DNA from 3 places in the Neobacillus sp. 204 genome. Region 3 is predicted to be linked to each of the others. Evidence: predicted binding sites of a transcription regulator. Region 3 holds the regulator's gene; each other region holds the start of a gene.
The links. The regulator Rex, encoded in region 3, represses fermentation and respiration genes when NADH is low (regulators of the CRP and FNR family bind a similar motif). The targets are predictions, from matches to a motif close to TTGTGAAATATTTCACAA.
Positions count from the first base shown of each region.

Region 1: the regulator Rex is predicted to act here: its motif matches at 1,939-1,956, upstream of hcp (hydroxylamine reductase).
Region 2: the regulator Rex is predicted to act here: its motif matches at 1,327-1,344, upstream of ACJ004_RS17980 (AtpZ/AtpI family protein).

Region 1 covers NZ_JBJORY010000006.1:43,244-48,974, reverse strand. The annotation lists gene ACJ004_RS13435 (DUF1798 family protein) at 1-51, shown strand, start outside; gene yppF (YppF family protein) at 85-294, opposite strand; gene ACJ004_RS13425 (YppG family protein) at 483-1,046, shown strand; gene ACJ004_RS13420 (Hsp20/alpha crystallin family protein) at 1,346-1,825, opposite strand; gene hcp (hydroxylamine reductase) at 2,017-3,315, shown strand; gene ACJ004_RS13410 (Crp/Fnr family transcriptional regulator) at 3,358-4,056, opposite strand; gene ACJ004_RS13405 (DEAD/DEAH box helicase) at 4,268-5,731, shown strand, end outside.
Region 2 covers NZ_JBJORY010000008.1:204,254-209,984, reverse strand. The annotation lists gene ACJ004_RS17985 (S8 family serine peptidase) at 1-1,139, shown strand, start outside; gene ACJ004_RS17980 (AtpZ/AtpI family protein) at 1,499-1,723, shown strand; gene ACJ004_RS17975 (ATP synthase subunit I) at 1,726-2,100, shown strand; gene atpB (F0F1 ATP synthase subunit A) at 2,123-2,836, shown strand; gene atpE (F0F1 ATP synthase subunit C) at 2,925-3,137, shown strand; gene ACJ004_RS17960 (F0F1 ATP synthase subunit B) at 3,237-3,767, shown strand; gene ACJ004_RS17955 (F0F1 ATP synthase subunit delta) at 3,764-4,300, shown strand; gene atpA (F0F1 ATP synthase subunit alpha) at 4,326-5,731, shown strand, end outside.
Region 3 covers NZ_JBJORY010000024.1:3,402-9,132, forward strand. The annotation lists gene ACJ004_RS28265 (ABC transporter ATP-binding protein) at 38-1,957, opposite strand; gene moaC (cyclic pyranopterin monophosphate synthase MoaC) at 2,137-2,634, shown strand; gene ACJ004_RS28275 (redox-sensing transcriptional repressor Rex) at 2,670-3,335, shown strand; gene ystJ (NADP-dependent malic enzyme) at 3,492-4,739, shown strand; gene ACJ004_RS28285 (sulfite exporter TauE/SafE family protein) at 4,967-5,719, shown strand.

The sequences.
Region 1 (5,731 bases), on a different contig from region 3:
CGTACAGTAGAATATTTCCTTTTAGAAATATTGAAAGAGTTAAAAAAATAGAAAAGAGATGCAGCTGCATCTCTTTTACGTGTATTAAGAATGTTCGATGAGGGAGTCTGAATGATCTGTTTCTGGTATGACCGCGCCTTGTTTTTCAAGTTCACGGACAAGAAGACGATATTCTTTAATGTTAATATCGTTTTGAATATACGCTTTCTTAGCAAAATCCATTAATGCGTTAACATCGTCAGTTATATAATCCCTGCTTTGAATAAATTTGCTTTTTAGTTCGCGAATGTCCATATCTATTAGCTCCTCCTTCATCCTTTTTTCTATCGTATCATGAAAGTGATGGATTTCTAGTTTTTACAATATTTAAACTTTAGACAAAATTCTTGTCATTTTGACATTGGGAATCTGTTCGTAAGAGTCACCTTTCATCTCATCCCTTCATAAAGTGTAGTAGAAAAATGCGGAGGAGATGTTTGCCCATGTTTGGCAAGAAAAGACCGACCAATTACTTCAATAATGGATACTCAGGGCAAATGATGTACCAAGGTCCAGTTGGTCAGCATAGGAATCAACAGCAATTAAATAGTAATCCACCATACTTATACCAAACTCCACCTCAAAACTTTGATTGGACTGTATACCAACAACAAAATCCACAAAACCCTTATTACCAGCAAGCCTATCCGCCATATATGCAAAACTATCAACCAGGCTATGTTCCTCAAAATACATCTTACAATAGCCAGCCATTTTCACAAAAGGATTCACAATTTCTTTTCCAGAATCCACTACAACCGCAGGAAGAAATGATTCAAAAACCGCAGTACGCGCCGATGAATGGGTATCCAGTAATGAACCCATACCCTAAACAAAGTGCAATCCCCAAACAACCAGGTGGCGTACAATCTATTATGAATTCTTTTAAGTCACAGGATGGAACGGTGGATATTAATAAGATGGTAAATACAGCAGGACAGATGATGAATGCTGTAAGTCAAGTTAGCTCGCTTGTAAAAGGATTTGGTGGAATATTTAAAGCGTAGGTTGTGTTAAAGGGTATTGTTGATTCTTCCACTCTGTTGATTGGAACGGAAGGCGCGAAGACTCCTCGAAAATGCTATCGCATTTTCTTCATGCGTGGGCGAATTCAAGGAAGTAAATTCAATGTCCTGCGGGAGTACGGGGCAGGGGGACCCCGCAGGCGCTAAAAGCGCCGAGGAGGCTCCCCGCAACGCCCGCGAACCGCTCACGCCTAGAGTGGAAATCAACAGACAAGTTTAACAGCCAAAGCGTAAGAAAAAAGACGGCTAAGTGAATTAGCCGTCTTTTCATATGGAGATTTTTAGTCATCGATTTCAATAATTTTCCCTTTCTCCTGTGGAATTCGAATCTTTAATAAACCATCCCGATAGGAAGCTTTCACATTCTTTTCGTTAATAGTATGAGGAAGTGAAATGGTTCTAGATGATTTTTGTTGTAAGTATTTTCGACGATAGATCTGATTATGCTCATCCTCGGCAGTTTCAAGTTCTTTATTTTCCACAGAAATAGTTAAATAGTTTCCTGAGATATTTAAATGAATCTGTTCCCTTTTAACTCCAGGTAATTCAGCAGAGATGATATATTCGTTACCTGTCTCAATTGTGTCAACATTGAAGTTTGCCCCTGGCGGAAATGGACTTTTGAAAAAATCATCGATTGACTGTAAAAAGCCCTTGATTGGTTTTTCATTGAAAAAGTCGTTCATCGTTTTCATTAAATCCCCAAAAGATTCAGATTTAGGCTTTTTTGAATTTTTATCATTCGGCACCATAGAAGACATGTGGATTCCCTCACTTTCCAATATTTCACTCGCTAGTATATGCAGAAAAAACTGGGTAGGTGCCGCCATATAATTGCGATAATTTTTTGAACGATTTATTACAATTGCTCTAAATGTGATGTAAATCACAATAAAAGTGTGAGCTGATTAGTATAGTAAAGCAGAAATGAAATTGAAAGTGAGGAAACAACATGTTCTGTTATCAATGTGAACAAACTCCAACTGGCGGCTGTAATGTAATTGGTGTATGTGGAAAAGATGAGACTATTGCTAGTTTGCAAGACACAATTATTTTTGCCTTAAAAGGAATTGCGGCATATCGAACACACGCTAATCAATTAGGGTATACGGATTCTTTTGTAGATGCAACCACACATGAAGCTTTATACATGACGTTAACGAATTCTAATTTCAATGTTCAAGAACATATTGACATGGCGATGAAAGTCGGTAAATCAGCGGTCCGGGTAATGGAACTGCTTGATGAAGCCCATACAAACCTGTTAGGTATTCCTGAACCAATCAGGGTCAGCCAAAACAAAATTGAAGGCAAGTGCATAATTGTTACAGGTCACAACTTATTTGCTTTAGAGGAATTATTGAAGCAAACAGAAGGGAAGGGTATCAATATTTATACCCACTCAGAAATGTTACCTGCTCATGGTTATCCAGCGCTGAAAAAATATGCACATTTAAAGGGTAATATCGGAAAAGCTTGGTATGATCAGCGTCGTCTCTTTGAAAAATTTCCTGGGGCCATCCTTGCAACAACAAACTGTGTAATGCCAATTAAAGGAACATATGCAGACAGAATGTTTACATATGAAGTTGCTGGACTTGAAAATGTAGAGAAAATTATCAATGATGATTTCTCCCCATTAATTAACAGAGCGTTAGAACTTCCTGCAGCTGCCATTGATTCTGATGAAACATTACTAACTGGTTTTCATCATGAAACCGTTCTAGGCTTAGCACCAGAGGTAATTGATGCAGTCAAAGCAGGAAAAATCAAACGGTTTTTTGTCATCGCCGGCTGTGATGCGCCAGGTCCTGGCGGTAATTATTATCGTGAACTTGCCACCTCACTACCTCCAGAGACTGTTATATTAACGACTTCATGTGGTAAATTCCGCTTTAATGATGTGGATTATGGGGTTGTGCCAGGAACGAATATCCCACGGTATATCGATTTAGGCCAATGCAATAACTCTGGATCCACAGTTAAAATTGCGCTCGCGCTTGCAGATGCATTCGGCTGTGAAGTGAATGAACTTCCAGTAAGCATTGTTTTATCATGGTTTGAGCAAAAAGCAGTCGCGATTTTACTGGGTCTATTTAGTCTCGGCATACAGGATATTCGAATTGGACCAAAACCACCAGAATTTATTTCTGAAGGGGTTTTACAGGTTCTCAAGAATACTTTTAATCTAAAATTGATTGGTACTGCTAAAGAAGACATGGAAGACATGCTTCAACTATCAGTAAAATAATCATAATAAAACCGCAGCAGAGGTTATGCTGCGGTTTTACTGTTATACTAAATGAATCTCTTCCATTAGAATATTTACGTCTACGACCATGTTGCCTTCATCATCTACTTCTATTAATTCATCCTTTTTCATTTTGGTCAGCGTCCTGCTAATCGTTTCTCTAGTTGTACCAATCATATTAGCAAGATCCTTGTTTGTGAATTCGGATTTTAAAAGAATCGTCCCATCTTCTTGTTCTTTCCCGTGCTTTTGGGCAAGTCGGATCAAAAGTTTAACGATTTGTTCATAGGTATTATTAAGAATCTGCTCTTCTAAACGGTTTTGTAAATCGACAATTTTCTCTCCTAATACTTTGAACACTTTAATACATAACTCAGGGTTTTCAATTAAAACAGTTTCAAATTTGGAAATTGGAATAGTAATTAGTGTTGAAGACTCCAGCACTTCCGCATAGGCTGGATAATCTCCTTTTCTGAAAAAACCAACATGAGGAAACATCTCGCCCTTTTTTGCAATCGCGACAATTTGTTCCTTGCCATTAATGTCACTTTTGTAGATTTTGATTTTACCATCATAAATAAAATAGACATTCTCCAGCGGGTCACCTTGGAGAAAAACATGGCTCTGTTTTTTCCATTCTCTAGCAATGGCGATATCAGTGATTTTTGTTAGTTCAAAATCATTTAATTCACGAAAAAGAGTAAAATCCGCGAGAACCTTTTTTATTTCTTCAATCTTCATTCAATCACCTTCACAGTCATAGTCAGTTATTATTATTGTAACAAAAAAATTTAAAAATTGTTTATGATATTCATTTTAATAGTTAAGAAATGTTCAGAGATAATTTATTATAAAGGAAAAAGATACCACCAGAATAATAGCATAAAATAAATATTTATACTTTTGCTGCGAACGTTCATTCGGGTAGAATAGATGTAATGAGGTGAAGTTCATGAAGTTAAGAAAAAATTTACAAGATATCTTAACAGACTTAAAAATAAATGACCAATTCAACGAAAATATTGTTACTTGGCACACAATCGAAGAAAAGCAGGCTCAAACTGTCCCTCTTCCTGATGACCTCCATACAGTTTTAAAATCTGCTCTTAATGGCAGGGGAATAGAACAGCTTTATACACACCAAAACGCTGCCTATGAAAAAATTATGGAACGAAAAAGTATTGTTGCAGTGACACCTACAGCTTCAGGAAAAACCCTTTGCTATAATCTGCCAGTCTTGCAAACGATTCTCGCAAATCCAAGTGCACGCGCTCTTTATATGTTTCCTACTAAGGCACTTGCACAAGATCAAAAGAGTGAAATCAATGAAATTATTCAAACAGCAGGGGTAGACATTAATAGTTATACGTACGACGGGGATACGCCGGCAAATATTCGCCAACGAGTGAGACAAGCAGGGCATGTGGTGATTACTAACCCAGATATGCTTCATTCTGCCATTCTGCCTCATCATACAAAATGGGTTTCTCTGTTTGAAAACCTTAAATTTGTTGTTATCGATGAACTTCATACTTATCGCGGCGTATTTGGCAGCCATGTGGCCAATGTCATTAGAAGGCTAAAACGGATTTGTAAATATTATGGAAGCAACCCTGTGTTTATCTGTACATCCGCAACCATTGCGAATCCACTTGAGTTAGCAGAAACTTTAACGAATGAAAAGATGAACCTGATCGATAACAACGGGGCACCGAGTGGTACTAAGCATTTTCTATTTTATAACCCTCCCATTGTAAACAAGCCATTAAATATTAGAAGAAGTGCGACGCTTGAGGTCCGAAAAATTGCAGGGGAACTTTTAAAGAACAAAATTCAAACGATTGTTTTCGCAAGAAGTAGGGTTAGAGTCGAAATTATTTTGACCTATCTGCAAGAATTAGTGAAAAATCAATTGGGTTCAAAATCAATTATGGGCTACCGAGGCGGTTATCTCCCAACGGAACGCAGGAAAATTGAAAAAGGTCTCCGTTCGGGTGAAATTTACGGGGTTGTCAGCACCAATGCTCTTGAGCTAGGAGTGGATATTGGACAGTTGCAAGTATGTATCATGACCGGCTATCCTGGTACCATATCCAGTGCTTGGCAACAGGCTGGAAGAGCGGGAAGAAGGCATAGTGAGGCACTAGTCATTATGGTGGCGAGTTCTAGTCCGCTTGATCAATATATTATACAGAATCCTGACTACTTTTTTAATAAAAGCCCTGAAACTGCAAGGATCAATCCAGATAATCTAATTATTCTAATCGATCATATGAAATGTGCTGCATATGAACTCCCGTTTAAAACAGGAGAGCAATTTGGAAATCTGGAAACAGAGGAACTCCTAGAATACTTAACAGAAGAACGTGTTCTATATCATAACGGTGGCAAGTGGTATTGGATGAATGATTCCTTT
Region 2 (5,731 bases), on a different contig from region 3:
TCTACAATAATATGAGCGGCGGCCGCTTCATGGGAAACCTGGACTCTCAGCTGACCATCCCTGTCGGAGCACTCGCTAAGGGTGACGGAGTTATTTTACAAAGAGAAATAAAAAAACAAAGCACTTTGGCGAGGGTTTTGGTCAGTGAAGAGCGGGATCAGCTCGCCGACTTCAGCTCACGCGGACCTGTGACGGGAACATGGGAGATTAAGCCGGATATTGTCGCACCTGGAGTCGCAATTAATTCGACCATTCCAGGCGGATATTTGTCGTTGCAGGGAACAAGCATGGCCGCACCGCATGTCGCTGGGGCCTGCGCACTAATCAAGCAGGCCCATCCGGACTGGACACCGGAGCAAATCAAAGCGGCCCTTATGAATACGGCAAAACCGCTTGCCAAATCAAATGTCATGAACCGTATCGCTTCCAATTCACGCCAGACGCAGCTAGAACCCAACATCTACCGCACTTTTGAGCAGGGCGCAGGCCGAATCCAAGTCGATGAAGCCATCAAAGCGACTACACTCGTATCGCCTAGCAGTATACGTTTTGGGAAATTTACCGAGGGGAATGACGTTCATAAAGCCGATTTACATGTTGAAAATACAAGCACGAGTAAACAACGCTATTCTTTTGATACCCCGCACCAGGTTGATGGACTCCACTGGCGGCTGCCGCTATCGTTTACGCTCGAACCAAAGCAGACGAAAGATATCACCGTCGAGTTAACGGTTGACCCGCAGGTGTTTAAAGGGAAAATTCACGACGGCTATCTTCAGCTCCAGGCAGGAGCGGCAACCATTCGCATTCCTTATTTGTATGTGTTGGAAGAGCCCAACTACCCGCGCGTGATGGGCTTTGATTTCATGGATGGCGACAAACCAGGGCAGTACCGCTATGAGGTGTATTTGCCGGGCGGGGCCGAGGAATTTGGGATTGCGTTATTTAACCCGGAGGATTACCGGTTTATTGGCTTTTTAGATACGATTACCAATGTAAAAAAGGGACTGATTCAGAAAGATATCCCGGATGGACAGCTTCCACGGGATGGAAGCTATCTAGTGAAGGTTTTTGCCAAAAAGGCGGGTAAAGAGGATTTTATCGAGCGGATGATCGTAATTGAGAAAAAACAAGACTAATGGACCATGTCCCAGGCGGACATTGCCTTCTATTATAACCCATAATAAAGGTTCATAAAATTGTACCATTAGTATAATTATAAATGTTCACAAAATAGACACAAAATGAACAAAATTCCTTCACAATTTACAATACAATAAGAATGTTGAGTAAAGTTCTGAAATGGAAAAAAATTCAGCGAATACTTTGTGGTATAATTCACGTAAACTCATTGACATTGACATGGTGCTATTGTATGCTTACAAAGGGTATAAATGATAGGGTTTTCATGCGATTAAATCTATCTAAGGATAGTATTTTGGCTATGAATTTTTCCATTTGTCCGCTTGGCATTCTCTTACAGTGAGGATGTGTTGATATGCGTCAAAACAACCGCAACCCATTACAAGCTATGGCTTTAATGTCCGCAATTGTCTCCCAATTAGTAGGTTCCATTCTAATAGGTATTTTCTCAGGCAGATGGCTGGATCGGCATTTGGGTACCGAACCAATTTTCTTAATAATCGGACTGCTCATCGGTCTTGCTGCGGGCACCTATTCCATGCTTCTTTCAATCCGCCATTTCTATTCAGGAGATAAATAACTATGCCAGATTTCAGAGTAATGTACAACAGGCAGCGCAAATGGATTTTTTACTTGTTGTCCATTTATGTTCTAGGCTGGGGCTTCACATCATTTCAAACCGTATTTTTAGGACTGATTCTTGGGACATGCTTCGGGTATTTGAACTTGTGGCTCTTGGTAAGAAAGACGGAAAGTTTTGATAAAAAGGTAACAGAGGGCAAAAAGCCGCGTTCCTTAGGTTCGCTCTCGAGAATGGCGGTGGCTGGAATTGCCGCGTTAATCGCCTTAAAATATCCTGAGCAATTCGATATTATTAGTTTAGTGATAGGATTGATGACATCCTATATTGTCATTATGATAGATTATTTTTACCATGCTTTGCATGTACATAAATGAAGCGGAAGCGAGGTGAGTTTACATGCATCATGAGACTCCAGAGTTTGAGTTTATGGGTCTTTGGTTTAATGGCGCAAATATGCTAATGATTACGATTGCAAGTTTAATCGTGTTCTTAATAGCTGTCCTAGCTACAAGGAAGTTGGCAATGAAACCTACAGGGATGCAAAACTTCTTTGAATGGGTAATGGACTTTGTTAAAGGCATCATCAATAGCACGATGGATTGGAAAGATGGCGGAAGATTCCACATCCTTGGAATTACACTAATTATGTATGTTTTTGTATCCAATATGTTAGGTCTTCCATTTGCAATCGTGATTGATGAAAAGCTTTGGTGGAAATCACCAACAGCCGATCCAATCATCACTTTAACACTAGCTGTCATGGTTTTGGGTCTATCTCATTATTATGGCGTCAAGTTAAAAGGTGCAAAGGGTTATGCAGAAGGTTTCTTCGCTCCAATGAAATTCTTATTCCCTTTGAAAATCATTGAGGAATTTGCCAATACGCTGACTCTTGGTCTGCGTCTATATGGTAACATTTACGCGGGTGAATTGCTTTTATCACTATTGGCAACAGGCTTAGCACATCAAGGTATTGCCGGCACCATCGCAGCGATTCCGTTGACAATGGTATGGCAAGGGTTCTCTATTTTCGTTGGTACGATTCAAGCTTATATTTTCACAATGTTAACAATGGTTTACTTGGCTCATAAAGTGAGTCACGACCATTAATAATACACCGTTCATTTTTAATGAACAATATAAAAAAATAATTTATGTTTTATACATTTAAGGAGGAAAAAAAGTAATGACAGGATCAATTGGTGTTTTAGCAGCAGCAATCGCAATCGGATTAGCAGCAGTAGGTGCAGGTATTGGTAACGGTCTTATCGTAGGACGTACAGTAGAAGGTATCGCTCGTCAACCTGAACATCGCGGTTTACTACAAACAACAATGTTTATCGGGGTTGCGTTAGTTGAAGCATTACCGATTATCGGTGTAGTTATCGCGTTCATGGTATTAAACCGATAATATTAGGCAAATTCCAGGTGGCGATGATCAACAAATCCTCGCCATTCATTTATGTGTTTTTTCTATCGTTAAGCAACTCTTGAAAGGAGTGAACCGAGGGTGTTAACAAACAGTTTTGTATTAGCGACTGCTGCTGAAGGCGGCGGCCACATTAATACTGGAGATATTTTCTTCCAGCTCATCGTATTTATTGCTTTGTTAGCCTTGCTAAAGAAGTTTGCATGGGGTCCATTAATGGGCATCATGAAACAACGTGAAGAGCATATTGGTAATGAAATTAGTGCGGCAGAAAACAGCCGTTTAGAAGCACAAAAGATTTTACAAGAACAACGCGACCTTTTAAAAGAAGCGCGTAATGATGCTCAAAACCTCATTGAAGGTGCGAAAAAGCAAGGCGATATTCAGCGTGAAGAGATTATCGCAGCGGCACGCACTGAAGCTGAGCGCATGAAAGAGTCAGCTAAGCTTGAGATTGAGCAGCAAAAAGAAAAAGCAGTTGCCGCGATTCGTGAGCAAGTTGCGTCCCTGTCTGTATTGATTGCTTCTAAAGTAATTGAAAAAGAAATTACAGCAGCAGATCAAGACCAGCTTATTAACGAATATATTAAAGAGGCAGGAGAAGAGCGATGAGCAACTCTATGGTAGCTAAGCGCTACGCGTTGGCTCTTCTAAAAATTGCGAAAGAGACGGATTCGCTCGGAGTTATTGAAGAAGAACTTCGTGTAGTGAAGGAAGTTGTACAATACAATCCTGAATTAAAAGCCATCTTAAATTCTTCCAAGCTTTCAATTGAAAAGAAAAAAGAGATTCTTAAGACTGCTTTCGCATCAGTAAATGTAAATGTACTGAATACACTGTTGATCTTAATCGACCGCCACCGTGAAGACCAAATCATTGATTTGGCAAATGAATTTTTAGAGCTAGCGAATGAAGAGATGGGCATTGCCGAAGCTGAAGTCTACAGCACACGTGCATTAACCGATGCGGAACGCGAAGCAATCTCGTCAGTATTTGCAGCTAAAATTGGCAAAAAGTCACTAAAAATCGAAAATATCGTAGATTCCAACTTGCTTGGCGGCATTCGCCTTCGCATTGGAAATCGTATATATGACGGGTCATTAAGAGGTAAACTTGATCGTTTAGAACGTAAATTGTTAAGCTAGATTCGAAAGATTAGGGGTGAAACTCATGAGCATCAAAGCTGAAGAAATTAGTGCCCTGATAAAAAAGCAAATTGAAAACTATCAGGCGGAGATTCAAGTGACTGATGTCGGTACAGTTATCTCCATTGGTGACGGTATCGCACGTGTTCATGGCCTTGACAATGTCATGGCTGGAGAACTTGTTGAATTTTCAAACGGCGTTATGGGTATGGCACAAAACCTTGAAGCAAATAACGTTGGTATTATCATTCTCGGACCTTTCACTGAAATCAAGGAAGGTGACGAGGTTCGCCGTACAGGACGCATCATGGAGGTTCCAGTTGGTGAGGAACTTATCGGACGCGTTGTAAACTCGCTTGGACAACCAGTTGATGGTATGGGTCCAATCAATACAACAAAAACACGCCCAGTTGAAGCGGTAGCTCCAGGCGTTATGGCTCGTAAATCCGTTCATGAGCCATTACAAACAGGTATTAAAGCGATTGACGCCCTTGTGCCAATCGGACGTGGTCAACGTGAGTTAGTCATCGGTGACCGTCAAACAGGTAAAACATCTGTTGCGATTGATACCATTTTGAATCAAAAAGGTCAAAACATGATCTGTATCTATGTTGCGATCGGACAAAAAGAATCTACAGTTCGTAACGCCGTTGAAACACTGCGTAAATACGGCGCATTAGAATATTCAATCGTTGTTACTGCATCTGCATCACAACCTGCTCCATTGCTTTACCTAGCGCCATATGCGGGTGTTTCAATGGCTGAAGAGTTTATGTATGCAGGCAAACACGTATTGATCGTCTATGATGATCTTTCTAAACAAGCAGCTGCATACCGTGAGCTTTCCTTGCTGCTTCGTCGTCCTCCAGGTCGTGAAGCATATCCAGGGGATGTATTCTACTTACACAGCCGTCTTTTAGAGCGTGCAGCGAAAATTAACGATACACTTGGTGCTGGTTCCATCACTGCGCTTCCGTTCATTGAAACGCAAGCGGGCGACGTTTCAGCTTATATCCCAACAAACGTTATTTCGATCACTGATGGACAAATTTTCTTACAATCTGACTTATTCTTCTCCGGTGTTCGTCCGGCAATCAACGCTGGTCTATCCGTATCACGTGTAGGTGGATCTGCACAAATCAAGGCAATGAAAAAGGTATCTGGTACCTTACGTCTTGACCTTGCCTCTTACCGCGAATTAGAAGCATTTGCTCAGTTTGGATCAGACTTAGATAAAGCGACTCAAGCGAAACTTAATCGTGGTGCCCGTACGGTTGAAGTTCTTAAACAAGACCTTCACAAGCCACTTTCAGTTGAAAAGCAAGTTGCAATCCTTTACGCATTAACACGCGGCTTCCTTGATGAAATTCCATTAGAGGACATCCGTCGTTTTGAATCAGAATTCCTTAATTGGTTAGACCACAACCGCAA
Region 3 (5,731 bases):
CCCTTCTAATAGAAAAAAACCGAGCTCTGCTCGGTTTTTACTCTGCCAGCTCCGCCCATGCTTCCATTAATTGCTCGAGCTCCGCTTTAGCTTTTTCATTTTTTATGTTGATTTCTAATACCTTCTCATGATTTTGAAAAATGTCAGGTTCGCATAATTGCTGCTCGAACTCCTGAATTTGTTCCTCTAACTCTTCAATTCTTTGTTCTACTTCGTCTAGTTTTCGTTGTCGTTGTCGTTCTTGTTTCTTACTTTCCTTATCCTGTTGATAAGTATTTTTCTCAAATGCATCCGTTTGGGCAGACTTTTTTGGTGAATCCGCCAGGGCTAGTGCAGCGAGTTCTTCCTGCTCAAGCTTCTTCTCTAGATAATAATCATAATCACCCAAATACTCCGTACTTCCATGACGGCTTAGCTCCAAGACCTTTGTGGCAATCCGGTTAATAAAATACCTGTCATGAGAGACAAAAAGAATCGTCCCAGGGTAATCGATTAATGCATTCTCAAGAACTTCCTTACTGTCTAAATCTAAATGGTTTGTGGGCTCATCCAAAATTAACACATTTGCTTTTTCCAACATTAGCTTAGCCAGTGCCAGTCGTGCCTTCTCCCCGCCGCTTAAGGTGGAAACAATTTTTAAGACATCATCACCGGAAAATAAGAAATTACCAAGTACCGTTCGAATCTCTTTTTCATTTTTTAACGGGTAATCATCCCATAGCTCATTTAAAACACGCTTATTGGAAGTTAATTCTGCTTGCTCCTGATCATAATAGCCGATGGCAAGGTTTGTCCCATAGAGAATTGTTCCTTCAAGGGGAGCCAGTTTTTTAATAAGGGTTTTTAATAAGGTTGATTTACCGATCCCATTCGGACCTACTAAGGCAATGCTTTCACCCTTAAAGGCGCGAAAAGAGATGTCCGCTGAAACCCTTTCGCCCTGATAGCCTACAGCTAGGGAATCGACCGTTAAAACGTCATTGCCGCTTTGTTTTTCAATTTCAAACGAGAAGGTAGCCGACTTTTCATCCCCAAATGGGCGGTCCATCAGTTCCATCTTCTCAAGCTTTTTGCGACGGCTTTGGGCACGTTTGGTTGTCGATGCCCGTGCTAGATTTCGGTTAATGAAGTCCTGCAGATCAGCAACCTCTTGCTGTTGTTTTTCAAAAAGCTTTAAATCACGCTCATAATTAGCCGCTTTTTGATCAAGGTAGGAACTATAGTTACCTGTAAACCTTTGAATTTGCTTACGGGATACTTCATAAACCTGCGTAACCACTTTATCTAAAAAATATCGGTCATGGGAAACAATTAAAATGGCCCCGTGGTAACTTTGCAAATATTGCTCCAGCCAGGAAAGGGTATCAATATCGAGATGGTTGGTCGGCTCGTCCAATATTAAGATATCGGGCTTGGTTAAGAGCAGCTTACCAAGGGCAAGCCGAGTTTTTTGACCTCCGCTTAAACTGGATATCATCAGGGATTTATCAGGAAAATTTAACCCATGAAGGACAGAACGCAGCTCTGCCTCGTACTGATATCCACCTTGCTCTTTAAATTTCACCTGCAGATGATCGTACTCTTTTAGGACTTTCTCGTATCTCCCATGGTCATCAAAAACAAGAGGATCGGCCATTTGTTCTTCAAGGGTACGGAGTGATTTTTCCATTAAAAGCAGTGGTTCAAAGACTGTCAGCATTTCTTCCCATATGGACAAAGAAGACTCTAAACCAGTATTTTGTGCTAGATAGCCAATCGTTACTTCTTTTGGCTTAATGATTTCTCCGCCATCATGCGACAGGTGTCCAGCAATAATCTTCAATAATGTCGATTTTCCTGCCCCATTGCGTCCCACTAAAGCCACACGGTCTCGAGTTTGTAATTCTAGTTTAATATTCGATAAAATAAGGTCAGCACCATAATATTTTTGTAGTTGATTAACCTGTAACAAAATCATTCTCATTCACCTCTATTACATAGGTTTAGTGTACCTTATTCCCGGTATGTCGGCAATAAACTGCTAAGCAGGTTAGGAGGATGAGAGTTTTAATTCGACAAAAAACCTTGGATTTAGTTCAAAGTTTCACACACATAGAAGGAAAAATAGTGTATGATTTGATGGGAGGATTTTTTTATATGGCAGAATTTACTCATTTTAATGAAGAAGGCCGAGCAAAAATGGTCGATGTCAGTGATAAGCCTGAAACGGCACGTACGGCAATTGCTCATTCCAGCATTACCATTAGTAAAGAAATTTATGATAAAATTACCAATAACGAGATGAAAAAAGGCGATGTCTTAGCAGTGGCTCAGGTAGCTGCAGTCATGGCAGCAAAAAAGACTTGGGATTTGATTCCGATGTGTCATCCGATTCCATTAACAGGGGTTAATATTTCTTTTTCCTGGGAACAGGACACGCAAGAGAACTATCGTTTAAATATAGCAGCAGCCGTTAAAACCAAGGGGAATACAGGGGTAGAAATGGAAGCGTTAACAGCCGCTTCAGCGTGTGCTTTAACGGTTTATGATATGTGTAAAGCCGTTGATAAAGGTATGGTGATTGGACCGACGTATCTTGTCGAAAAAACGGGCGGTAAAAATGGTGATTTTAAGAGAACTGAAAAAGTTAAATGATATTTAACTAAATTATCCAAGGGGTGTGGGAGATTATGAGTAATGAAACAATGAAAATACCACAGGCGACAGCAAAACGGCTGCCCCTCTATTACCGATTTCTAAAAAACCTGCATACATCCGGTAAACAAAGGGTCTCTTCAGCCGAACTAAGTGAAGCAGTAAAGGTAGACTCCGCCACAATTCGCCGCGATTTTTCTTATTTCGGTGCATTGGGGAAAAAGGGTTATGGGTACAATGTTAATTATTTGATATCCTTCTTCCGTAAAACTTTGGACCAGGATGAGTTAACAAAGGTTGCCTTAATAGGGGTTGGAAATCTAGGCACGGCGTTCTTAAATTATAATTTTTTAAAAAATAATAACACAAAAATAGAATGTGCCTTTGATGTTGATCCAGAAAAAATGGGAACCAAGATTCGCGAGGTCCCAGTTTATCATATGGATGAATTAGAGAAGGTTTTAACTGAGGGGGGTATATCCGTTGCCATTTTAACGGTTCCGGCCCCTGTAGCACAGATGATTACCGACCGACTTGTAAGTGCAAATGTAAAGGGGATATTAAACTTTACTCCAGCACGATTAAATGTCCCTCCACTGATTAGGGTGCATCATATTGACCTGGCAGTGGAGCTGCAATCGCTTGTCTATTTTTTAAAGCATTATCCGACGGTGGAAGTAGAGGAAGAAGAAGAAGAATAACTAGTTAAGAGGCTTTTCACAGAATTTGTGGAAAGCCTTTTGTATTTTTAAACCCTGCTTTTTTTAATTACATAATCTATCAAAATACGGACGTATGGACTAAGATTTAGGTAGATTAATGCAAACGGTTACTAAACCGGAAAGTGGGGAAATCCAATGTCAAGTTTACGAGTTGAAGCGTTAAAAATGCACAAGAAGCATCAAGGAAAAGTCGGGATTTATTCAAAGGTTAAGGTACATAATGCAAAGGATTTAAGCTTAGCATATTCACCTGGTGTGGCAGAGCCTTGTATGGATATTTATGAAGACGAAAGCAAAGTCTATGATTACACTTCAAAGGGCAATCTTGTTGCGGTCGTTTCAAATGGAACTGCAGTCCTTGGGCTGGGAAATATTGGACCAAAAGCAGCGATGCCTGTTATGGAAGGAAAGGCCGTGTTATTCAAATCCTTCGCAGATGTTGACGCATTTCCTATTTGCTTAGCCACCACTGACACAGACCAAATTGTAGAAACCGTTAAGTTACTAGAACCAACATTTGGAGGCGTGAACCTAGAGGATATTGCGGCTCCACAATGCTTTGAAATTGAAGACCGCCTCCGCAAAGCCTGTGAGATTCCAGTTTTTCATGATGACCAGCATGGAACTGCGATTGTAACAGTGGCTGGTTTAATTAATGCATTAAAATTGGCGGAAAAGAAAATTGAAGAAATTCGTGTCGTAGTTAATGGAGCAGGTTCGGCTGGAGTAGCAATTGTTAAGCTCTTGTTACATATGGGTGTTAAGGATGTTATTTTATGTGATACAAAAGGAATTATTTATGAAGGCCGGCAGTCCGGAATGAATCGATTCAAGGATGAAATGGCGCGAATGACTAATCGCAATCAAAAGCAAGGAACGTTAGCCGATGCACTAGTTGATGCAGATGTGTTTGTAGGGGTATCAGCTGCTGGTGCCGTTACAAAGGAAATGGTTGGTTCGATGCACAGTGACCCGATTATTTTTGCCATGGCAAACCCGGTACCGGAAATTATGCCGGATGAGGCAAAAAAAGCTGGCGCACTTGTAGTGGGGACAGGACGTTCTGATTTTTCAAACCAGGTCAATAATGTGCTTGCCTTCCCAGGCATTTTTCGGGGTGCTTTAGATGTACGTGCCAAAGAAATCAATGAGGAAATGAAGCTTGCCGCGGTATATGCGATTGCTGGTTTGATTTCTAATGAAGAGCTTCATGCGGATTATGTCATACCGGATCCATTTGACCCTAGGGTTGCTGCAGAAGTAGCGGCGGCAGTGGCTTTTGCTGCAATGAAAACAGGGGTAGCCAAAAGAAATGTCAATGTTGCAGAAATTAAACTGCGCCTAATGGAATTAACAGACACCAAACAACCAGTGCTTGTTTAAGTCCAAGTTTCAAAAAATACTAGCTTTTAATGAAGGACTATCTCATTCAAGTGTGAGATAGTCTTTAAATTTATGGAAATTAGAGCATGATTCAGATAGGATATAAAATTTTTAGTACAATAATAGATGATTCTGCAATTTTTTTTTCAAATCAGTCTGTAATCAGGACTATTTATAAGTCATTTCCTAGAAGGATATCTAGGGTTTTGCAATTGGAGGGGATGAAGTTGGCAATTGTGCTGACTATGTTTGTGCTGGGGGTTTTATTAGGATTTGTTGGAGCAGGGGGCTCTGGCTTTATTATTGCCATCTTAACAGTTATTTTTGGAGTTCCAATACATGTGGCGTTAGGGACTTCTCTAGCAGCAATGGTGTTTACTACTTTGTCAGGTGCCTACAGCCATTTTCGTCAAGGAAATATCTCTATTAAAACAGGTCTAATTGTAGGTGGGTTTGGTTCAGTTGCTTCCTATTTTGGTTCAAAGCTCGCTGGATTGATTCCAATCCATTCTTTACATTGGTTGACAGCGGGGATGTTATTTCTATCTGCGGTGATCTTGGTGGTCCGCTTATTCATTGTTCAGAAAATAAAGGCAGATAACAAAAAAGAGACAACAAGCAACCTTATTCTTATTAAGAGAGCGGCTGTAGTCGGAGTGGTTACAGGGTTGTTGTCGGGAACATTTGGGATTGGTGCTGCACCGTTTATTCAAATTGGCTTGCTTTTGATTATGGGACTCACACTTAAACAATCAGTGGGTACGACAATGCTCGTTATTTTGCCGATCGCTTTAGCAGGGGGAGTCGGCTATTATTTCCAAGGGTACTTGAATTTTACCCTTTTAATTGAAGTGGTCGCAGGAACAATGATTGGCACCTATGTTGGTGCTAAGTTTACAGACCTTGCACCTCAGCCTGTATTAAAAAGTGCGATGGTCCTAACCCCTATTTTAGCAGGAGCAATTTTACTCATAAGTTAATATATGGGGGCT